DNA from 4 places in the Diaphorobacter sp. genome. Region 4 is predicted to be linked to each of the others. Evidence: predicted binding sites of a transcription regulator. Region 4 holds the regulator's gene; each other region holds the start of a gene.

Region 1 (5,822 bases), on a different contig from region 4:
ATGGTCGTCGTGCCCGGCGTGGCCGGCGTGAATGTCGTGTGCGCTCATTTACAGCACCCCCATCAGGTACACAAAGGTGAAGACGCCGATCCAGACCACGTCCAGAAAGTGCCAGAACATGGACAGGCAGTTCAGGCGGCGCTTGTTTTCATGGATCAGCCCGTGCTTGCTGATCTGGATCATCAGCGTGACCAGCCAGATCAGGCCGAAGGTGACGTGCAGGCCGTGCGTGCCCACCAGCGTGAAGAACGACGACAGGAAGGCGCTGCGCTGGGGCGTGGCGCCCAAATGGATCATGTGCGCAAACTCGTACAGCTCGACGCCCAGGAAGGCCAGGCCCAGCAGGCCGGTGACTGCCAGCCAGGTCAGCGTGCCGCGCACGTTGCCCGCCTGCTTTTGCAGCATGGCAAAGCCGAAGGTGATGGACGACGTCAGCAGGAAGGCCGTGTTGATGGCCACCAGCGTCAGGTCGAACAGCTGCGCGCCCGTGGGGCCCGCGGCATAGCTGCGGCCCAGCACGCCGTAGGTGGCGAAGAGGGCGGCAAAGATGAGGCAGTCGCTCATCAGATAGAGCCAGAAACCCAGGGACGTGCCGTTCTCGGGGTGGGGCTCGTGTGCCAGGTGGTATTGGCGCGGGGCCAGGGCGGCGGCGCCGCCCGCGTGCAAGGTGGTGGTATCAGACATGGGCTGCTGCAAGCTGCTGGGTGCGTGCGTCTTCCGTGGCGGCCACGTCGGCTGCGGGGATGTAGTAGTCACGCTTGTAGTTGAAGGTATGGATGATCGAGGCCAGCACGGTCGCGGCGAACGATGCGATCGCCAGCGGCCACATGTGCCAGATCATCGCGAAGCCGAACAGGGTGGACAGCGCGGCAATCACCACGCCTGCGCCCGTGTTGGCGGGCATGTGGATCGGCTGGAAGCCGGTCAGCGGGCGCTGGTAGCCGTGCTTCTTCATGTCCCACCAGGCATCGATCTCGTGCGCCACGGGCGTGAAGGCAAAGTTGTACTGCGGCGGGGGCGAGGAGGTGGCCCACTCCAGCGTGCGGGCGTCCCAGGGGTCGCCAGTCACGTCGCGCAGCTGCTCGCGCTTGAGGTAGCTCACGATCAGCTGGATGAAGAAACTGGCAATGCCCAGGGCGATCAGGCCCGCGCCGCAGGCGGCGATGATGAACCAGATCTGCAGCGAAGGGTCTTCAAAGTGGCTCACGCGGCGCGTCACGCCCATCAGGCCCAGGATGTACAGCGGCGTGAACGCCACCCAGAAACCCACCAGCCAGAACCAGAACGAGCATTTGCCCCAGAACTCATCGAGCTTGTAGCCAAAGGCCTTGGGGTACCAGTAGTTGATGCCGGCAAACACGGCGAACACCACGCCGCCGATGATCACGTTGTGGAAGTGCGCGATCAGGAACAGGCTGTTGTGCAGCACGAAGTCGGCCGGGGGCACGGCCAGCAGCACGCCGGTCATACCGCCGATGGCAAAGGTGCACATGAAGCCCACCGTCCACAGCATGGGCACGGTGAAGCGGATGCGGCCCTTGTACATGGTGAACAGCCAGTTGAAGATCTTGGCGCCCGTCGGGATCGAGATGATCATCGTGGTGATGCCGAAGAAGGTGTTCACGCTGGCGCCCGAACCCATGGTGAAGAAGTGGTGCAGCCACACCAGGTACGACAAGATGGTGATACACACCGTGGCATACACCATGGAGGTGTAGCCAAACAGGCGCTTGCGGCTGAACGTGGCCACGATCTCTGAGAACACGCCAAAGCACGGCAGGATCAGGATGTACACCTCGGGGTGGCCCCAGATCCAGATCAGGTTCACGTACAGCATGGGGTTGCCGCCCAGGTCGTTCGTGAAGAAGTTGGTGCCCAGGTAGCGGTCCAGGCTCATCAGTACCAGCGCGGCCGTCAGCACCGGGAACGATGCCACGATCAGCGCGTTGGTGCACAGGGCAGTCCAGGTGAAGACGGGCATCTTCATCAGGTTCATGCCCGGCGCGCGCATCTTGATGATGGTGACGATCAGGTTGATACCCGACAAGGTGGTGCCCACCCCCGCCACCTGCAGCCCCCAGATGTAGTAGTCCAGCCCCACGCCAGTGTCTTGCGCCCCGAGGGTGGATAGCGCCAGCCAGCCGGAGGTGGAGAACTCGCCCAGGAACAGCGAGACCATCACCAGCACGGCGCCGCCGGTGGTCATCCAGAAGCTGAAGTTGTTCAGGAACGGGAACGACACGTCGCGTGCGCCGATCTGCAGCGGCACCAGGTAGTTCATCAGGCCCGTCACGAAGGGCATGGCCACGAAGAAGATCATGATCACGCCGTGGGCCGTGAAGATCTGGTCGTAGTGGTGCGGCGGCAGATAGCCCATGTTCTCGCCAAAGGCCATGGACTGCTGCAGGCGCATCATCACCGCGTCGGCAAAGCCGCGCAGGAACATGACCAGGCCCAGGATCATGTACATGATGCCGATCTTCTTGTGGTCGATCGAGCAGATCCAGTCGCGCCACAGCGGGCCCCACAGGCGGAACTTGGTGATGCCGGCCAGCATCACCATGCCGCCCAGTACCACCGCAATGAATGTCCACAGCACGATGGGCTCGTGCGCCATCGGGATCGAGTCCCAGGTGATGCGGCCCAACAGCCAGTGGGCCGGGGTAGTTTGTTCAGACAACATATCGAATCTCTTGGCTAGTGGGCCACCCGCCAGCTCGCGCCGGCAACGGACCCGTCAAAGTCACTGCTGGTTGGTTGCCTCAGGGGTGGCCGCAACCGGCTGCAGGGCAGCCAGAATCTGCGGCGCGTTGCTGGCGGTGCACACGTCCTGTGGCAGCGTCAGGCCGACGGCCTTGACATAGGCCTCGCCGCCACGCTCGTCGATGGCCATCATGTCGTGCATGCACATCTGGCCGTCTTCGACGCAGCGGTTGAGCACCTTGTCGTACAGACCGTCCTCGACCGCAGAAAAGCGCTGCACGGGGTCGCGCTGGCTGGGCTGGGCCAGTTGCAGGTAGGCAGCCTTGTCCAGGGGCTTGCCCTCGGTCTTGGCTTTGTCCACCCACTGCGCGAAGTCGGCATCGCTGAGGCCGTGGAACTTGAAGGTCATGCCAGAAAAGCCAGGGCCGCTGTGGTGCGAGGCCAGGCCGTTGTACACGCCGGGCTTGTTGATGACGGCGTTCAGCTCGGTCTGCATGCCGGGCATGGCGTAGATCATGCCGGCCAGATCGGGCACATAAAACGCGTTCATCGTCGATGTGGCGGTGAGCTTGAACAAAATTGGGCGATCCACCGGCGCTGCCAACTCGTTCACGGTGGCAATGCCTTGCTCGGGGTAGAAAAACAGCCACTTCCAGTCCATGGCCACCACCTGCACCTCCAGCGGGCGCACGTCTGCGGGCAGCGGGCGCTGTGCGTCGATGCGATCCAGAGGGCGGTAGGGGTCGAGCTTGTGGGTGGCGATCCAGGTCAGCGCGCCCAGGGCAATGATGATCAGCAGCGGCACGCTCCAGATCACCAGCTCCAGCGATGTGGAGTGATGCCACTCTGGGTCGTATTCGGCGCTGGTATTGCTCTGGCGGTATTTCCAGGCGAACAGCAGCGTCAGCACGATCACTGGCACGATGATGATCAGCATCAGCAAGGTGGCAGTCACCACCAGGTTGCCCTGCTGGGAGGCGATGTCTCCCGCAGGGTTCAGGACGACGGCCTTGCTGCAACCAGCCAGGCTGGCTGCGGCAAGGGCCGCGGCGAGCCAGGCGGGCCCGCGGAGTTTCTTCAGTTGGAGCATTGCAAAGGGCGTGTAAAAAACATGAACTGGCTTGCGCCGCCAGGGCAGCGCGAGGCTAGGTGTAAACGCGGATTACCGAACCGTCGGGAATTTAATACGCCTAGCAGCTTTGTCGATTGGACATTTTGTCCTGGGTCAAGGTTTTTGCTTGATCCGGGCCTTGCCCGGCTTGCGGGCGTTGCCGCACCGACGTTCCTGGCTGGTGGGCGTGCGGGTTTTCCCGCGCGGGGCGTCAGTGTAAGCGCACTTGTTGACCTACGGGCTTGCGTGTAGAACGTGAATGTGTCTGCAAAGCCCAAGGAGTACGGTCATGACTAGCGGTTCCATCGCATACCCCGTTCACGGCCCTGAGAGTGCGGCGTCGCTGTCGCACGCGCACACCGACGAAGACGTCACCCCGGGCGAGATTGCCGTGGGCGTGATCATCGGGCGCGCCTCCGAGTATTTCGACTTTTTCGTGTTCGGCATCGCCTGCGTGCTGGTGTTCCCGTCGCTGCTGTTTCCCTTCCTGTCGCGGCTGGACGGCACGCTGGCAGCCTTTGCCATTTTTGCGATTGCCTTCATCGCCCGGCCGCTGGGCACGGCGCTGTCGATGGCCGTGCAGCGCCGCTGGGGGCGCGGCACCAAGCTGACGGTGGCGCTTTTCCTGCTGGGCACCTGCACGGCCGGCATGGCCTTCTTGCCTGGCTACCAGACGGCGGGGCTGGCAGCTGCTGCGGCACTGGTGGTGCTGCGCTTTGGTCAGGGGCTGGCGCTGGGCGGCTCGTGGGACGGCCTGCCGTCACTGCTGGCCATGGCGGCGCCGCCCGAGCGCCGTGGCTGGTACGCCATGGTCGGACAGCTGGGCGCGCCCGTGGGGTTTGCGCTGGCGGCTGGGTTGTTTGCCTATCTTTACGGCAGCCTGTCCAGCGAAGAGTTCCTGTCCTGGGGCTGGCGCTACCCGTTCTTTGTGGCGTTTGCAGTCAACGTGGTTGCGCTGTTTGCCCGGCTGCGCCTGGTGGTGGGGCAGTCTTATGCCGAGCTGCTGCAGGAAAAAGAGCTGGAGCCCGTGGGCGTGGGCCGCGTGATGCGCGACGAGGGCGGCAACGTGGTGCTGGGCGCCTTTGCCGCGCTGGCCAGCTTTGCGCTGTTTCATGTGGTGACGGTGTTTCCGCTGTCGTGGCTGGCGCTGTATTCCGAACGCTCCATGACCGAGGTGCTGGGCGTGCAGATAGTGGGCGCCTTTTTGGCCATGGGAGCGGTGGCCGTTTCCGGCCGGCTGGCCGACCGTGTGGGCCGGCGCAATCTGCTGGGCGCGATGGCGGTGCTGATCGGTCTGTTCAGCCTGGCCACGCCCTGGCTGCTGGGCGGCAATACTCTGGGCGGCACCGCGTTTTTGCTGCTGGGCTTTGTGCTGCTGGGCCTGTCGTACGGCCAGGCCTCGGGCACGGTCACGTCGAACTTCTCCACCCAGCACCGCTACACGGGCGCTGCGCTGTCGTCCGACCTGGCGTGGCTGATTGGCGCCGCCTTTGCGCCGCTGGTGGCGCTGGGGCTGTCGGCACGTTTCGGGCTTGGCGCCGTGACGCTGTATTTGCTGTCCGGCGTGGTGTGCACGCTGGGCGCGTTGCGCATCAACCGCATGATCGAGCAGCGCGCTTGACAATGATTCAAAAACTATAGCTGGCAGCGCTTGTTTTACATGGGCTTGAGCCTGTTTTGGCTCAAACCCCGGTGCGGTAACCTTTGGCAGCTGCGTTTGCGCTGACTCAATCCTTTGGCCGAAAGCCGATCACCAGGGACGAGGGCACGCGCCCGTCCACGTCGCGCGGCAGGGTTTCGGTGCGCTGCAAGGCACGCACCACGGCGTCGTCCCAGGCCTTGTTGCCGCTGGACTGGGTGATGCGCGCGCCGACGATGGTGCCGTCGGGCGCGGCGCGCACCTCCACCTCGGCGCGCGGGTTGCCGGCAATGGTGTCGGGATAGACGATGTTGGGCTTGACCTTGGCTGCCACCTTGCCGCCGTAGCTGCCCGAGGGGCCCGAGCTGC
Region 2 (5,822 bases), on a different contig from region 4:
AGGCGCTGGACGGCGAGCGCGTGCGCGTGAATGCCGTGCCGGCCCCGGGTCAGTGGATTCGCCGCGCGGGCGAGGACATCACCCTGGGCGCGCAGGTACTGGCGGCCGGCACGCGCCTGACCCCCGCCGAGCTGGGCCTGGCCGCCAGTATCGGCTTAGGCCGCCTGCAGGTGGCGCGCCGGCCCCGCGTGGCGCTTTTTTCTACGGGCGACGAGCTGGTCATGCCTGGCGACGTGCCGCCCGCGCAAATGAAGCCCGGCGCCATCTACAACAGCAACCGGTTTTTCTTGCGTGCGATGCTGCTGCGCCTGGGCTGCGAGGTGAGCGACTTGGGAATAGTGCCCGACCGGCGCGAGGCCACCGTGGCCGCGCTGCGCCAGGCCGCCAGCGGGCACGATTTGATCCTGACCAGCGGCGGCGTGAGCGTGGGCGAGGAAGACCACATCAAGCCGGCGGTGGAGAGCCTGGGGCGCCTGGACTTGTGGCAGATCGCCATGAAGCCGGGCAAGCCCTTTGCCTACGGCCAGATTGCGCACGGCAGCGGCAGCGCGCACTTCATGGGCCTGCCGGGTAACCCGGTGTCCAGCTTCGTCACCTTTGGCCTGCTGGTGCGCCCCTTTGTGCTGCGTCTGCAGGGGGTGCGTGATGTTGCTCCTAAAGCAATAGCTGCTACCGCTGGATTCGACTGGCCCCGGGCTGATAAACGCCGTGAATTCCTGCGCGTGCGCCAGGGGGTGGACGGCACGCTGGAGCTGTTTGCCAACCAAAGCTCGGGCGTGCTCACCTCGGCGGCCTGGGCCGACGGTGTGGTGGACAACCCGGCGGGCCAGACCATTGCGCGCGGCGACCGCGTGCGTTTTTTGCCGTTTGCGGAGCTGCTGTCATGACTGCCCCCATCACCGTCACCCTGCGTTACTTCGCCTCCATCCGCGAGGCGGTCGGCACCGGGCAAGAAACGCTGCAGACCGGCGCTGCCACTCTGGGCGCGCTGCGCGACGAGCTCATCGCGCGTGGCGAGCCCTGGGCCGCCTGCCTGGCTCGCGACCGGGCCGTGCGCATGGCCCTCAACCAGACCATGGCGCATGACGCCACCCCGCTGAAGGCGGGCGCCGAGGCGGCTTTTTTCCCGCCAGTCACCGGCGGCTGAAGCGTTTGAAACCGGTCAGGGCTGCACGGGCCGCAGCGGCAGCTCCGGGCTGCGCCAGTCCAGCAGTTCAGCCAGGCGCAGCGTGATCCAGCGCGCCTCACCCTCGCTCACGCCCGCATCCGGCCCGGACAGTCCGGCGTGAATGCCGAGCAGCACGCCTTCTTCAGACCGCGCGCCGCCGTGGTAGAGCAGCTGCGCCTGCTCGACCAGATGGCAGGCCAGGTCTTCGCACAGTTCATAGCGGGCCCGCACCTCATCGGCTGGCGCCATAAGCCGCGCGCGTGCGTCGCTGAACAGCGCAATGAAAGAGGGCGGGACCAGGATCTGGTTGTCGTCGTGCATGGCGGCCATTGTGGTGCACGGCGCAACAGCACAAAGGCGCTGCGCCGTGACAGCGCGGCGCCCGTGGGGGAAGGGTGAAGATGCCAGCAACTGGCGGGGCGACCGGCTGGGCAGGGCGCTCAGCGTTTTTGACCACCCTTGGGGCCGTCGTCGCGAGTGAACAGCCAGATGAAAAACCCGCCCATGCACAGGATGAAAGCGAGGCCGATGGCGCTGAACAGGCCCACGTCGGTCGTGAAGAGTTGCTGGAGCAGTTGCATGGGGGGATCCTCCGTTGTTGGCTTATGGGGTGATTGCAGCCCAGCAAGGCCGGGGCGTCTTTGAGTCAGGTCAAGGGCAGGGCTGACGCCGGTGCATGAGTTCGATCAGTCGGGCACAAAGAGACGCCCGAAGCGCTGCTGGTCGGCTGCCAGCTCGAAGGTGGCCAGCTGGCCCATTTTTCCGTCGGCGCGGCGGTGGGCGGCAAACAGGCTGTAGCGTCCCGCAAGGGCGTAGCTGGCCAGGTCGATCAGCGCGTAGGGTTGGGGCACGAAGGTCTGGAACTCGAACACCACGCGGTGCACATTGCGCGGCGAGGGGTAGAGCGTGTAGTCGTCGGTGGTGAGGGTCTGGATTGCCATTGGGAGGTGTGAAAGTAGGGTGGGGCGTTAAAGTGCCGGTCAATTCGCTGATTTTGCTCCTGCCCATTGCCATGAACCGCGTCTCCATCCAGACCCAGGACTTTGATGTCTCGACTGAACTGGCAGCCCTGCGCGCCCAGGACGCCCGTGTGGGCGCCGTGTGCTGCTTTGTGGGCACGGTGCGCGACCGAAACGACGGCGACAGCGTGTCCACCATGGAGTTGGAACACTACCCCGGCATGACCGAAAAATCCATCGAGGCGATGGTGGATGAGGCCCTGCGGCGCTTTGACATCTTTGGCGCCCGGGTGATCCACCGCGTGGGGTTGCTGCAGCCGCTCGACCAGATCGTGCTGGTGGCGGTCACCAGCGCGCACCGCGGTGAGAGCTTTCAGGCCTGCGAATTTCTCATGGATTACCTCAAGACCCAGGCGCCGTTCTGGAAGAAGGAGCAAACCGGGCAGGGCGCACGCTGGGTGGATGCTCGCGTGAGCGACGATGCGGCGCTGGCGCGCTGGGGCATCACGGCGGGCAATGCCTGATGCCCAAGCTTGGGCCTTGGGCATTGACCTTGCACCGCGCTTGGTAGAAGAATGAGAAAAAAAGGCCTCCAGCGCTTGTTCATCAATCGCTGGCAGCTATCAAATAAATAGCTGTTTGGGGCAATGGCGCCTGAAGCCGGTACAGGCTCAGGTCAGTCGGCTGGCGGGCATGCTGTCTTGAAATCGGGCAGGCCACGCCTCAAGTGCATTGCAATTCGGAGGATACGAACCATGCGCCAGGACAAACTCACCACGAAGTTCCAGGAAGCCCTGAGCGACGCGCAGTCGCTTGCGCTGGGCAACGACCACGCCTACATCGAACCCGTGCACCTGCTGGCGGCCATGCTGCGCCAGGACGACGGCCCGCGTGCGCTGCTGGAGCGCGCCGGCGCCAACGTGCCCGGCCTGCTGGCAGCGGCCGAGGCCGCCATGAAACGCCTGCCCCAGGTGCAGGGCCACGACCAGGTGCAGGGCGGGCCCGAGCTGGGCCGCGTGCTGCAGGCCACCGAAAAAGAAGCCATCAAGCGCGGCGACCAGTTCATCGCCAGCGAGCTGTTTTTGCTGGCCCTGACCGACAGCAAGGGCGAAGCGGGCCGCATCGCCAAAGAAAACGGCCTGACGCGCAAGAGCCTGGAGGCCGCCATCGACGCCGTGCGTGGCGGCCAGAAGATGGACAGCGCCGAGGCCGAGGGGCAGCGCGAGGCACTGAAAAAATACTGCATTGACCTGACCGAGCGCGCCCGCCTGGGCAAGCTGGACCCAGTGATCGGCCGCGACGATGAAATCCGCCGTGCCATCCAGGTGCTGCAGCGGCGCACCAAAAACAACCCGGTCTTGATTGGCGAGCCCGGCGTGGGCAAGACCGCCATCGTGGAAGGCCTGGCCCAGCGCATCGTGGGCGGCGAGGTGCCCGAGTCGCTCAAGGGCAAGCGTGTCCTCTCACTGGACATGGCGGCGCTGCTGGCGGGCGCCAAGTTCCGCGGCGAGTTTGAGGAGCGCCTGAAAACCGTGCTGAATGAGCTGGCCAAGGACGAGGGCCAGACCATCGTCTTCATCGACGAGCTGCACACCATGGTGGGTGCCGGCAAGGCCGAGGGCGCGATGGATGCGGGCAACATGCTCAAGCCCGCGCTGGCGCGTGGCGAGCTGCACTGCGTGGGCGCCACCACGCTGGACGAATACCGCAAGTACATTGAAAAGGACGCCGCGCTGGAGCGGCGCTTTCAGAAAATCCTGGTGGGCGAACCCACGGTGGAGGCCACCATCGCCATCTTGCGCGGCCTGCAGGAAAAATACGAAGTGCACCATGGCGTGGAGATTACCGACCCGGCCATCGTGGCCGCGGCCGAGCTCTCGCACCGCTACATCACCGATCGCTTCCTGCCCGACAAGGCGATTGACCTGATCGACGAGGCGGCGTCCAAGATCAAGATCGAGATCGATTCCAAGCCCGAGGTGATGGACAAGCTTGATCGCCGTCTGATCCAGTTGCAGATCGAGCGCGAAGCCGTGCGCCGCGAGAAGGACGAAGCCTCGCAAAAGCGCTTCGGCCTGATCGAGGAAGAGATCGCATCCCTGCAAAAGGAGATTGCCGACCTTGACGAAATCTGGCAGCAGGAGAAGGCCCAGGCCCAGGGCAGTCAGCAGGTGCGCGAACAGGTCGAACAGGTCAAACAGCAGATCGAGGAATTGAAGCGCAAGGGCGACTTCAACAAGGTGGCAGAGCTGCAATACGGCAAGCTGCCCGATCTGGAAAAGCAGCTCAAGGAAGCCCAGGCCAAGGAAGAAGGCAAGGACGGCGCCGCCCAGGCCAACCGCCTGCTGCGCACCCAGGTGGGTGCCGAGGAAATCGCCGAGGTGGTGAGCCGCGCCACGGGCATTCCCGTGGCCAAAATGATGCAGGGTGAAAAAGACAAGCTCTTGCAGATGGAAGGCAAGCTGCACGAGCGCGTGGTGGGCCAGAACGAGGCCATTGCAGCCGTGGCCAACGCCATCCGGCGCTCGCGCTCGGGTCTGTCCGACCCGAACCGCCCCACCGGCAGCTTCCTGTTCCTGGGCCCCACGGGCGTGGGCAAGACCGAGCTGTGCAAGGCGCTGGCGGGCTTCCTGTTTGACAGCGAGGAGCACCTGATCCGCATCGACATGAGCGAATTCATGGAAAAGCATAGCGTCGCGCGCTTGATTGGCGCGCCTCCGGGCTATGTGGGCTACGAAGAGGGCGGCTATCTCACCGAGGCCGTGCGCCGCAAGCCCTATTCCGTGCTGCTGCTCGATGAGGTGGAGAAGGCCCACCCTGACGTTTTCAACGTGCTCTTGCAGGTGCTCGACGATGGCCGCCTGACCGACGGCCAGGGCCGCACCGTGGACTTCAAGAACACCGTGATCGTGATGACGAGCAACATTGGCTCGCACCTGATCCAGGCCATGGTGGGGGAGGATTCGGACGACATCAAGGAAGCGGTGTGGGGCGAGCTGAAGAACCACTTCCGCCCTGAGTTCTTGAACCGCATTGACGAAACCGTGGTGTTCCATGCGCTGGATGCGCAGCACATTGCCAAGATCGCCAAGATCCAGCTGCAGCTGCTGCAAACCCGGCTGGCCAAGATGGACCTGGAGCTGCAAGTGTCCGACGCGGCCCTGGCCGAGCTGGCCAAGGTCGGCTTCGACCCGGTGTTTGGTGCGCGGCCGCTCAAGCGGGCGATTCAGCAGCGCATTGAAAACCCGTTGTCCAAGCTGCTGATCGAAGGGCGTTACCTGCCCAAGAGCGTGATTCCTGTGGATGTCGATCCTGTGACAAACCCAGGGGTATTCCAGTTTGGCGAGGCCCGCGCCGCGGGTTGAGCTCTAACATGCAAGGGCGTTGTGCGGCGTGGGCCGCGCGCCCGCCTGTCAGAAAGGGGCATGGTTTGAACGAAGTAGTGGCTGGCGTGATCCGGTGGACGTTGCGCCTGGTGGTCTTTGCCATGGGTGTGGTCTTTTTCCTGAGCCTGCTGGCCGCAGCGGCCGTGCTGGCCGTGGTGTGGGCGCTGCGCGCACTGTGGGCCCGCCTGACCGGCAAACCGGTGGCGCCATGGACCATGCGCATGGATCCGCGCACAGGCTGGAGCACGGTGTACCGCAGCACGGCGCGCTGGACTGCGCAGGCGCCCTCCGCGCGTCAGGGCGGCGAAG
Region 3 (5,822 bases), on a different contig from region 4:
AGTACCACTGGAACGACCTGGCGATCAGCGACGACGAACTGGAACCCCGCCTGCGCGCACAGGCGGGCAAAGACCCGCAGCCCGACCTGCACATCCGCGGCGACAAAGACGTGCGCTACGAGCGCGTGGCCAAAGCCATGGCCGCAGCGCAGCGCGCGGGGGTGCGCCAGATCGGCTTTATCACGGAGCCCGCCCCCTGACGCCAGTGGTGCCGGCGCAGCGCCCTCCACACCTCCAGGGGCAGGGAATGGCCAAACCCCCAATGTACGAAAGGGTGCGCGGGTATTGCATTTGCAGCGGCAGGGCTCCCCCTAGAATTCTTTGGTCCGCGTCGTGCGGCCCCCTCAGGAGATAGAACAGATGAACACTGAAATCACCAGTATCGGCTCCGCCGGCTATGGCATTTCGCAGCAGCAACGTCACCGCGTACTGCGCAACACCTACTGGCTGCTGGCACTGAGCCTGGTTCCCACCGTGCTGGGCGCCTGGCTGGGCGTGGCCACGGGCATCACGCAGTCGCTCAGCGGCGGGCTGGGCCTGATCGTCTTCATGGCGGGCGCCTTCGGCTTCATGTTCGCCATCGAAAAAACCAAGCACTCGGCTGCCGGGGTGCCCGTGCTGCTGGCCTTCACCTTCTTCATGGGCCTGATGCTGTCGCGCCTGATCGGCATGGTGCTGGGCTTCAAGAACGGCTCCGAGCTCATCATGACGGCCTTTGCCGGCACGGCGGGCGTGTTCTTCGTCATGGCCAGCCTGGCCAGCGTCATCAAGCGCGACCTGTCGGGCATGGGCAAGTGGCTCTTTGTGGGCGCGCTGGTGCTCATGGTGGGCGCCATCATCAACGTGTTTGTTGGCTCCACGGCCGGCATGATGGCGATCTCGGTGGCGGCCATCGGCATCTTCAGCGCCTACATGTTGTACGACCTCAAGCAGATCCTGGACGGCGGCGAGACCAACTACATCAGCGCCACGCTGGCCCTGTACCTGGACATCTTCAACGTGTTCCAGAGCCTGCTGGCCCTGCTGGGCATCATGGGCGGCGAGCGCGAATAAGAAGCGCCACCGCGTAAACCAACAGCGGCGCTGCCCCGTGTGCAGCCGCTGCCAAGGCCCCGGCTTTGCCCGGGGCCTTTTTGCTGGGCGCTACGCCTCAACTTGGCGGCGCAAATGCCGATAAACCTCTCAACATGCTGCTGCTTCCACACTCCCCCTTGCCAGGCGCCCGCGCCCTGGTCGCTGCTGCCGCGCTGCTGTCGCTGGTGGGCTGCGAGATCCCCGGGCTGGGGCCGGATCCGCGCGTCGCCCAGCGCGACGCCGAGGCCAAGGCCGTCGGCGGCGCCTGCCGCCACGCCATGCGCGGGCTGGAGGACTGCTTCACGCTGAACCCCAAGGCGTCCAAGGCCCAGGTTTTCGCCGGCTGGAAGGAGATGGATCAGTACATGCGCGAAAACAAGATCGAGGGCGCGCCCTCGCTGCTCACACAGCTAGAAAACAAACCGGCAGACAAGCGCGCCGCCAGCCCGGCCGCGCCGGACGAGGAAGTGCTGGAAGACCGCCCCGCACCCCGCGCAGCGCGCAACCGCAGCTGACGCTTGGCGATTCAAAAAGTATAGCACTCAGCGCTTCATACACAAGGGCTGGGCGCCAAAAACGCTCTAGCTTTCTCAAGCAGCCCAGGCTTCGTCCACCCGCTCGAACACCGCCATGCTCTCCACATGGGCGGTGTGCGGAAACATGTTCACCACGCCGGCCGACACGCAGCGGTAGCCCGCCTGGTGCACCAGCAGTCCCGCATCGCGCGCCAGCGTGGCGGGGTTGCAGCTGACATAAACGATGCGCCGCGGCGGCTGCCAGCCCTCATGCCCCGGCGTGAGCACTGGCAGTGCAGGCGGTTGCGATGCATCCCCGGCGCCCAGCCCGTTGACATCGGCATCGCACGCCGGATCCGCCAGGCTGTTGCCCAGGCGCGCCTGGTGAATATCGGCAAGCGCCTTGGACAACGCAAACGCACCCTCGCGCGGCGGGTCCACCAGCCATTTGTCAGCCACGCCGTCGGCGATCAGCATGGCGGGCGTCATATCGAACAGGTTGCGCGCTACAAAGGTGGTAGCTGCCAGCGCTTCCGTGGCCTGCCTGCGGGCCTGGTTTGATTCGTAGTTGTCGCGCGAGCGCGCCACCAGCGCCTCGCTACCCTCAATGCCCAGCACCTCCCGCGCCTGGGTGGCAATGGGCAGCGTGAAATTGCCCAGGCCGCAGAACCAGTCGATCACGCGCTCGTCCTTGCGCGCATCCAGCAGGCGCAGCGCGCGCGTGACCAGCACGCGGTTGATGTGCGGGTTGACCTGCGTGAAGTCGGTGGGCTTGAAGGGCATGGTGATGCCAAAGTCGGGCAGCGCGTAGGCCAGCTGCTCGCCGCCTTCATCCAGCAGGTGCACCGTGTCCGGCCCCTTGGGCTGCAGCCACCACTGCACGCCATGCCCGGCGGCAAAGGCGCGCAACTTGTCCTTGTCGTCGGGCGACAGCGGCTCCAGGTGGCGCAGCACCAGCGCGGTGACGGTGTCGCCACAGGCCAACTCGATCTGCGGGCAGGTGTCGCGCGCGGCCAGGCTGCCGATCAAGGCACGCAGCGGCAGCAGCAGGGCATCGACATGCGGCGGCAATATCTTGCAGGTCTCCATGTCGGCGATGTAGCGGCTTTTGCGCTCATGAAAGCCCACCAGCACCTTGTCCTTCTTGGCCACGTAGCGCACCGACAGGCGTGCGCGGTAGCGGTAGCCCCAGGCCGGGCCCTCGATGGGGCGCAGGATGGTCTCGGCCTTCACCTTGGCCAGGTGCCAGAGGTTGTCCTCCAGCACGCGCTGCTTGACGGCCACCTGCGCCGCCACATGCAGGTGCTGCATCTTGCAGCCGCCGCAGGCGCCCGCGTGCAGGCCAAAGTGCGGGCAGCCGGGCTGCACGCGCTGGCTGGACTGGCGGTGCACTTCGGTCAGGCTGGCCTGCTCCCAATTGTTTTTCTTGCGGTGGGTGTTGGCGCTGACCAGCTCGGTGGGCAGCGCGCCGTCGATAAAAACCACCTTGCCGTCGGGCTTGCGCGCGACGCCCTGGGCGTCCATGTCCATGGCGGTGACTTCCAGCCAGCCGGGCGGAAGGTCGGTGGTGGTTTGCGGTGGGGGGCTGAATTCTGTGGGGTCGCTCATGGCCCGATTGTCTCAGGCTGGCCCTGCCCTGCAGGCCTGCGGGCGCCAGCCGCTCAGCCCCTGCAGGCCTGCGGGCGCCAGCCGCTCAGCCCCTGCCGGCCTGCGGCGCCCGTGCCGGTTGCGCCGGTTGCGCCGGTTGCACAGGTCGCAACATGGACGCGCCGCGCGAAGCCGCGCTGGTAGCCGTGAAGGGCAGGCGGTTGATTTCCAGCTCGCAGCCCTGGTTGTCCAGCGAGAACACCAGCGTGCCGCCCGGAGCGACCTGCGGCACGGTCTCGTGCAGGTGGCGCGACAAGTCCACCGGCGGAATCTGCGAGCGGTAGATGACTTGCTGGTCTGCGCCATAGACCAAATAGCACGCGGCCCAGGCACCTGGCGCGCACAGACCGGCCATCAATGCGGCCGCACCGGCCGTGGCAAAACGAATGGCTCGCATGGGAATCCCTTCTCTCTTGCTTTGTGGATGCGCGGGATTATTGCGGAGTTTTCCCCGGCATCCCAAGCGCCATCACGCGTCACAGACGAGATGACTTTCCGCACGAAAACACTCGGATTATCAAACGACTTGTTGATTGAATTTTTAAATAATCCCACACAGGTCTTTAGTTAATCAAACAAACCAATTTCGACCTCGCTGCAGGCAATTAATCTTTTGAGACCACGCGCATTTCACAAAAATCGACGCATGCGCATTTTTTGTGCACAAATCCCTGGTAGGCAGCAACCACCAAACGTTAATCGTGACCAGAAAAGGCCTGGCACCCACCCACTGGGGCGAGAGGTTGGCGCGAGTGTGCGCCTGCGCGGCGTACAGCGAGCCGATTACTGTCACCTTTTCCAAAGGAAATCAACCTGAATATCCGGCAAACCGTTTGACACTGGTCAAGCAAAGAATCGGGGGGTGGGATCAAAATGCATTCACGTAGTGAGCACTCAAAGAAGAAATTTATGTCAAAAACCTCCCCCCCTCTGACTGCCGGCGCAGCCCCTCAACCGGGCAAGCGCACCTTCCTGCAAGAACTCGTCGGCCTGGCCACCGCCTTTGGCCTGGCTGGCGCCAGCCAGGCCGCCACGCCCTTCGCGCCGGGCCAGCCACAGCGCCGCCCCGGCATGGAGGGCAAGCGCTTCGGCATGCTGGTGGATCTGCGCAAGTGCATCGGCTGCCAGGCCTGCACGGTGAGCTGCTCGGTGGAAAACCAGCCGCCCATCGGCCAGTTCCGCACCACGGTGCTGCAGTATGAGATCAACAAGGACGACGGCAGCGCGCCCGCCATGGTCAGCCTGCCGCGGCTGTGCAACCACTGCGACGAGCCGCCCTGCGTGCCCGTGTGCCCGGTGCAGGCCACCTTCCAGCGCACCGACGGCATCGTGCTGGTGGACAACGAGCGCTGCGTGGGCTGCGGCTACTGCGTGCAGGCCTGCCCGTACGACGCGCGCTTCATCAACCACGAGACGCAGACCGCCGACAAGTGCACCTTCTGCGAGCACCGCCTGGAGGTCGGCCTGCTGCCCGCCTGCGTCGAAAGCTGCGTGGGCGGCGCGCGCGTGATCGGCGACCTGAATGACCAGGGCAGCGAGATCAACCGCCGCATCGCCGAGCACACGCAAGACATCAAGGTGCTCAAGCCCGGCATGAACACTTCGCCGCGCGTGTACTACATCGGACTGCCCGATGAGTTCGTCAACGGCGTGGACGGCCAGGCCAGCGTGCGCCTGCTGTCCGACCACTGAACCCCAAGGAGCGCACCATGCAAATCATCGAACTCCTGACCCCGCACTACGAGGCGGCCTGGCTGCCCTGGGCCGTGCAGTATTTCTTCCTGGTCGGCGTGGCCACCGGCGCCGCCATACTGGCCGCGCTTTGCGCCTGGGGCAAGGACGGCGGCACGCTGCAGCGCCTGCTGCCCGCCGCCGTGCTGACGCTGGCCGTCAGCAGCATTGCCGCGCCCGTGTCGCTGCTGGCCGACCTGCACCAGCCCGCGCGCTTCTGGCACTTCTATGCGCACTTCACGCCGTGGTCGTGGATGTCGGTCGGCGCGCTGCTGCTGCCCGTGTTCGTCACGCTCAGCGTGGCGATGTGCGCCGCCTGGTGGCTGGGCAGGCCCGGCTGGATGCGCCTGCTGGCGCCGCTGCTGGTGGTGTCGGCGCTCACCATTTCGGTCTATACCGGCGCCGAGATGATGGTGGTGCGCTCGCGCCCGCTGTGGAACACGCTGTGGGTGCCCGTCAACCTGGCGCTGACCGGCTGGCTGGCCACCGTGGGCGCGGCCTTCGTGCTGGAGCGCTTTCTGCCCGCCACGCTGCGCCCCGGCGCTGAAGCGCTGCAGACGCTGCGCGGCATGGGCCTGGCGCTGGCCGGCGCGCTGCTGGTGGTGGCGCTGGCCTGGGTCGCAAGCGGCTTGGGCGGCGACAGCCCATCCTTCAGCGCCGCGCTGCGCCTGTGGAACGACTTCCCCGTGTGGCGGCTGACGATGATCGGCTCGGCCATTGGCGGCGCGGCCGTGCTGGGCGCGCTGCTGCGCGGGCGCCACCGCCTGCATGCCAAGGGCTACACGCTGGTGCTGGGCCTGGGGCTGGCGGCCGCCGCCTGGGCCTTCCGCTGGGCGCTGTTCATGGGTGTGCAGG
Region 4 (5,822 bases):
CGGCAGCTGCCAGATCTGCGCCAGGCGTTGATTGAAGGCGCGCACTTTGCCGTGCAAATCGCAGGTCAGCACACCGTCGGCCGCCGAATCGAGGGTGGCGCGCAACTCTGCCAGCAGGGCTTCGAGCTCGCGCCGGGATGCCTCTTGCTCGGTGCGGTCACTCATGGTCAGCAGCAGAACCTGCGGACTTTCAGGCGCGCCAGCCACTGCGGGAACGCAACGCACCCGGCGATCGACCAGCACCAGCGCATCACGGCGTTGGTTACGCACCGTGGTGTGTGAATGGATGCCCGCCGCGATTTCCTGGGCGCTCTGGCTCCAGAACACAAGGTCTTCGGGCGTCGCGGCCAACTCTTGAACCGGCATGCCCTGCATGTCCCCAATGTCCCTGCCCACCAAGCGCGCAGCTGCCTCGTTGGCGCAAATCACCTGCAGTGTCTGCGGGTTCACCAGCCAGGCCGCCAGATCGAGCCCCTGCCACACCGCATCAAAACACTGCGCGGGCAACATCACAACGAATCCTTGGCTACTTGAGGGCTTGCCGCCCTCTCAAAAAAATAGCTGATACGCGGCTGGGGCATCAGAAAGTCCAGCACATTACGCGGCAATTGCGCCGGCCTGAGGCTGCGGCGAATGCCCGGCGCGGCACTGTGCGTCAAGTTCAGCAAGGGCACGTGCGCGCGCGACGCCCCCGCCTGGTAGGGCAGAACCAGGGGGCGCAGGGGGCGTTCCGCATCCACCAGAACCACTAGTGCGAAGCGTCCATCGACCAACTGGACCAGCGATCCCGGCGGATAAACGCCCATCATGCGAATGAAGGTTTTCAACACAGTGGCGTCGAAGCAGTCGGACTGCACGGCAAAGAGTCTTGAAATGGCCTCATGCGGCGTCAGAGCCTGGGCGCCATGCAGCGGGTCGCACAAACGGTCATAACGATTGACCAACGCCAGAATCTGTCCATAGCGGCTGATGTCGTCGCCGCAAAGGTGCAGCGGAAAGCCGCTGCCGTCCACCATCTCGTGATGCTGGGCCAGCGCAATCAGAATGTCACTGCACAGCTTCATACGCTCACCCAGCTCCACTGACAGGCCCACATGGCCGTGGTAACGCTGCATGTCTGCAGAGGTGAGCAAAGCGCCGGGCTCGGCGAGGTGCGCGGGCAGCTGGGTTTTGCCCATGTCATGGAGCAGTGCTGCTACCCCAAGGTCTTTCAAGGCTTGATCCCCCATGCCAAGCGCACGCCCCAGCAGCAGCGCCAAAACCGCGACATTGACCGCATGAACGGCAGATCGCTCACCAAAATTTTCAGACAGCAGGCGAACCGCATGCGTGCCCTGCGCATGCAACTCATCGACAAAGACACCGATCAGAGACTCCACCTGCTCGCGCGCTACCAGTGGCGCGGTTTGGAGCGCACCGCACACTTGGGAATAAATGACTGTGGCTTGCCGAAAACGTTGGCTGCCGTGCCGCTCTGCCAGGTTGGCGCAAACATCGGCAAGCGTCTCGGCCACGGGCCGCGCGGTGTCTGCACAAGCGCCAGTAAAGACGCCAGCCGGGGGCGCGGCAGCGACCTGCGCGTCAGGCGGCTGCTCGGATGCGGTTGATGCTGAAGAGGTATCAGCCAAGAACGCGCTTTTACCGGGGACGTAGCGCACGTTTTTCACCCCGATTTCGCGCAGCACACGAATCTGCTCTTGCGATGACACCCGGAATTTGCTCGTGGGAAACGGGTGCTTGATCCAGCTGACTTCAAGCTGAATGAACATACCCACGCGGAGCGCGTCGATATCGATGACTACGGTGTGATTCACTTCAGCGGGCATGAACGGCGAGCCTTCAGACTCCTTGGGTCTGAAGCATTATCAACAGTTGCCGAGTTCGCCTGCATGATCGTTAGACCGGAATGCACTTGCCTGATGCGCCGTGCATACACTTTCAGGGCAAACACCAAGGCGCCAACTGCCCGTGGACGACATCCATCCACAAGGCCCAGGCACCCAGGATGAGGAGCACCAGACCAGCCAGCCGGGTTCCCCAGGTGCCGCTGGCGCCATTGATGCGCTGTCGCAACCGTGCCCACACCCAGGGCCCGGTCACCAGCCAGATACCGCTGCCCACACCAAATACGACCATGCAAAGCGCACCGCGCAGCACACTGCCGCTCAAGGCCGCGGTAAGTAGCGCCGTGTAGAGCAAACCACAGGGCAGCAGGGCCCATGCGAATCCTGTTGCAAGCAGACCACCAGGCCGAGACACCAGCACCCGTACCCTTGCCCAGACGGAGCGCCCGGCATTCTCCAGCCACGCTGGCTGACGAACCAGCAGCATCATCGACAAGCCCCAGGCAAGGATGAGCACATGCAGCATGGTCCAGACCGGACGCAGTGCGGCGCTGCCCTGGCTGAGCCACGCCAACTGCTCCATGGCAAATGCCGCCAAGGCGCCGGCCGCCCCGTAGCCGGCCAGGCGCCCCAGGTGAAATACGAAGGTCCGTTGCACCGCCCTGCCACGGGGCATCCATTGCATCGCCTGCAACGCACTGCCAGCAGGCGCATCACCAAGGCGGGTCAAACCGGCGCATGGCGCGGCGCACATGGCCAGGCAATGGGTGCCGCCCATCAGGCCCATCAGGAAAACCGTTGAAAGAAATGCAGGAAACATGGATTAGATGATGCGCGAGAAACGTGCCCGGTTGCGGTCTGCCTGCAGATACCTGTCGAACACCATTGCCACACCTCGCACGAAATACCAACCCAGCTCGGTGACTTGAACGCCCTCCCTGTCGATGTTCACAAGCCCTTGCGCCTGCATCTCCTGGAGCTGCTGTAACTCCGGTTCAAAATAGCTGCGAAAGTCAATGAGCCAGGATTGCTCCAGGGGTTCAAAGAGAAGCTCCCCCTGACACATCAGCGCCATGATGACCGCCCGGCGCACCAGATCGTCCCTGGTCAGCGCAAGGCCACGGGCCACGGGCAAGTGACCGTGATCGATTGCGTCGTAGTAGTCGTCAATCGTCTTGACGTTTTGGCTATAGGTGGCACCTACCCGTCCGATGGCAGACACCCCCAGTCCAATGAGATCGCAATCCGGCTGCGTGCTGTATCCCTGAAAATTGCGGTGCAAACGCCCCAGTCGCTTGGCGACCCCCAGGGCATCGCCTGGCAACGCAAAGTGATCCATCCCCACGTAAACGTAGCCTGCGTCCATGAAGACCTGAATCGAATTGGCAAGCATCGACAACTTGGCCGAGGCCATGGGCAGTTCGGCGGTGATGATACGGCGCTGCGCCTTGAAGCGTTCCGGCAGGTGGGCGTAAGCGTAGAGAGCGATACGGTCTGGACGCAATTGACTCACCCGCTCCAATGTCCGCCCGAAGGACTCGGGCGTTTGTCGCGGCAGCCCGTAAATCAAGTCCACGTTGACGGATTCGAACCCCAGCCTGCGGGCGCTCTCCACCAGTCCGAACACCTTGTCGGCCGGCTGGATGCGGTGAACGGCCTTCTGCACCTCGGGGTCGAAATCCTGCACACCAAAGCTGAGCCTGTTGAAGCCCAGCTGCGCAAGAAAGGCCAGTCGCTGCTCGTCCACGGTTCTGGGGTCCACTTCGATGGAGTACTCCCCGCCCGGAACCAGCACAAAGTTGCGCCGCAGCATGCCCATCAATTCGCTCAAGCCTTCGTCGGACAGGAAGGTGGGCGTCCCCCCGCCAAAGTGCAGCTGACTGACATGCTGCCCCACACCAAAGTGGGCGGTATGCAGGTCGATCTCGCGACTCAAGTAACGCAGATAGACCTCGGCCCGTTCCGGGTGCCGGGTGATGATCTTGTTGCAGGCGCAGTAGTAGCAAAGCGATTCACAAAATGGAATGTGAACGTAGAGCGAGAGCGGCAAGGCCTTGCCCACAGACCCCACGCGACGCTGCTGAAGCGCCAGGATGTACTCCTTCTCGCCAAACGCCTCCACAAAACGGTCTGCCGTCGGGTAAGAGGTATATCGCGGCCCTGGAACGTCAAAACGACGCAAGAGCTCAGTAGTGACTAAAGTCATGGCAGGATTCCTTGCATTAATGGGTCACTGTGCCGTAGAGTCCCCATGGCGTCCTTGACGGTGGTCAAGCACTCCAGAAGTCCATATGACGACAATCCGACTTTGACTAAAGTCTTCCAATGATCTGTAGCCTCTTGCATCCTCCTGATGCACCAGTGCAGACAGATGGCCAAAACAGGGGTTCCATGCACAACAACCTGCAATCCATCAAAGTTGCCTGCTCAAATTGCAACTTGCGCGAGCTATGCATGCCCGTGAGAGTGGATGATCAACAACTGAAACGTATCGATGACATCGTGGCGGTGCGACGCAAGGTCAAGCGCGGCGGCACGTTGTTTCGCAACGGCGAGCCGTTCACGTCCCTCTTTGCCATTCGCACCGGTTTTTTCAAAACCTGCGTGGCCACTGAAGATGGCCGCGATCAGGTCACCGGCTTTCAAATGGCGGGTGAAATCATCGGACTGGATGGCATCGTGAACGACCATCACACCTGCGATGCCGTTGCCTTGGAGGATGCCGAAGTTTGCGTCATGCCCTTCGATCGCATCGAAGAACTGTCTCGTGAAGTGACGGCGCTGCAGAACCACGTCCACAAGATCATGAGCCGGGAGATCGTGCGCGAGCATGGCGTCATGCTGCTGCTGGGCAGCATGCGCGCGGAGGAGCGTCTGGCGGCGTTTTTGTTAAACCTCGTTCAGCGTCTGCATGCGCGCGGGTTCTCTCAATCAGAACTGGTGCTACGCATGACACGCGAAGAGATTGGCAGCTACCTTGGCCTGAAGCTCGAAACCGTCAGCCGGACTTTCTCCAAATTCGCAGAAGAAGAGATCGTTGAGGTCAAGCAGCGCCACGTTCGCATCATGAATACCGATGCACTCAAGCGCATCGTGAACAGCCAGCAAGCCTGTCACTGAAGTCCGACGCAGCAGCGCGATCATCGGCAGGCGCCAGACTTTGGCTGCCTGCTGTGACCGCCCAGCACTTGTCACAAAACGAATTTGGCGCAATCAAGCGGGCGTTCGCCTTCTGGCACCGGACAGCGGTTGACTTCGAAGGGCGACATTGACAGCAAGGTGGTGAGCGCACTCGACGCCATGATGACCACCCAGAACACAAAAAAAGCAACGGTGTAGACACCTTGCCGCGAGAGGCTCACTGGCTGGTCAAACCATTGCAGAGCCTCTGGGTCAACAAAAGCGAACACCGCCATTTCCATGATTCCAGCCATGAGAAACGCGGGCCAGGCGATCCACATCAGTCGTTGCGTCCACATAGCGCACCTCCTTCGTATGACCACAGCCTAGCACTCTGCCCTTTGCAAGCAATGGGTAGTCACCCCATGATTACCCTCTGTGGAAGGCCACTTTTTTCATTCACCGGGGGTGATCCTGCGGCGGGGTCGCAGCGTGGTTGCGCCCTTTCATTGCAGGCGTCATAGCAGCGTCCTGGTTGTTTAACGTTTTGTTAATGTCCAGGCCGCGCTGGTAATAGTCTTCCGCGACGACTGGATCGGGCCGGGAGAGCGCAAGCCAAAGCGTGACAAATCCCGCAACGACGACGATCACCGGCCCGGAAATCACTAGCCATACATAACCGTGCTTCCACCAGGGTTGAGTCTCGTGCACCGCCTTGGTCAATGAGTTTGTAGACATTGCTATGAGCTCCCCACCCCTCTAGGGGGCATTTCAAAATACTGTTGAACCAGCCCCGATGCACCCAATTCAGCGCGGCACCAGAAAAACCGACTTTTCAGCTACCTGCGCTTTGTCGCC

Evidence for each region. Region 4 encodes FNR, which switches genes on or off when oxygen is low (the NO sensors DNR and NnrR bind a similar motif). Its sites were predicted from a motif close to TTGATNNNNATCAA; they were not measured.
Region 1: the regulator FNR is predicted to act here: its motif matches at 3,919-3,932, upstream of cyoA (ubiquinol oxidase subunit II).
Region 2: the regulator FNR is predicted to act here: its motif matches at 1,810-1,823, upstream of AB7E35_RS10945 (DUF3149 domain-containing protein).
Region 3: the regulator FNR is predicted to act here: its motif matches at 4,070-4,083, upstream of dsrO (sulfate reduction electron transfer complex DsrMKJOP subunit DsrO).

What each region holds. Positions count from the first base shown of each region.
Region 1 is NZ_JBFWLZ010000005.1:94,250-100,071, forward strand. Features, by position in the region: gene cyoD (cytochrome o ubiquinol oxidase subunit IV) at 1-48, opposite strand, end outside; gene cyoC (cytochrome o ubiquinol oxidase subunit III) at 49-684, opposite strand; gene cyoB (cytochrome o ubiquinol oxidase subunit I) at 677-2,683, opposite strand; gene cyoA (ubiquinol oxidase subunit II) at 2,744-3,793, opposite strand; gene AB7E35_RS03380 (MFS transporter) at 4,104-5,435, shown strand; gene tolA (cell envelope integrity protein TolA) at 5,542-5,822, opposite strand, start outside.
Region 2 is NZ_JBFWLZ010000030.1:21,517-27,338, reverse strand. Features, by position in the region: gene AB7E35_RS10960 (molybdopterin molybdotransferase MoeA) at 1-887, shown strand, start outside; gene moaD (molybdopterin converting factor subunit 1) at 884-1,147, shown strand; gene AB7E35_RS10950 (hypothetical protein) at 1,163-1,489, opposite strand; gene AB7E35_RS10945 (DUF3149 domain-containing protein) at 1,609-1,749, opposite strand; gene AB7E35_RS10940 (hypothetical protein) at 1,855-2,109, opposite strand; gene AB7E35_RS10935 (molybdenum cofactor biosynthesis protein MoaE) at 2,181-2,651, shown strand; gene clpB (ATP-dependent chaperone ClpB) at 2,883-5,492, shown strand; gene AB7E35_RS10925 (hypothetical protein) at 5,558-5,822, shown strand, end outside.
Region 3 is NZ_JBFWLZ010000013.1:50,306-56,127, reverse strand. Features, by position in the region: gene AB7E35_RS06770 (ExbD/TolR family protein) at 1-200, shown strand, start outside; gene AB7E35_RS06765 (Bax inhibitor-1/YccA family protein) at 361-1,053, shown strand; gene AB7E35_RS06760 (hypothetical protein) at 1,194-1,589, shown strand; gene rlmD (23S rRNA (uracil(1939)-C(5))-methyltransferase RlmD) at 1,665-3,197, opposite strand; gene AB7E35_RS06750 (hypothetical protein) at 3,283-3,633, opposite strand; gene dsrO (sulfate reduction electron transfer complex DsrMKJOP subunit DsrO) at 4,146-4,928, shown strand; gene nrfD (NrfD/PsrC family molybdoenzyme membrane anchor subunit) at 4,946-5,822, shown strand, end outside.
Region 4 is NZ_JBFWLZ010000034.1:8,284-14,105, forward strand. Features, by position in the region: gene AB7E35_RS11530 (EAL domain-containing protein) at 1-510, opposite strand, end outside; gene AB7E35_RS11535 (HD-GYP domain-containing protein) at 510-1,826, opposite strand; gene AB7E35_RS11540 (sulfite exporter TauE/SafE family protein) at 1,939-2,664, opposite strand; gene hemN (oxygen-independent coproporphyrinogen III oxidase) at 2,668-4,050, opposite strand; gene fnr (fumarate/nitrate reduction transcriptional regulator Fnr) at 4,236-4,964, shown strand; gene AB7E35_RS11555 (hypothetical protein) at 5,036-5,323, opposite strand; gene AB7E35_RS11560 (FixH family protein) at 5,424-5,702, opposite strand; gene ccoG (cytochrome c oxidase accessory protein CcoG) at 5,772-5,822, opposite strand, start outside.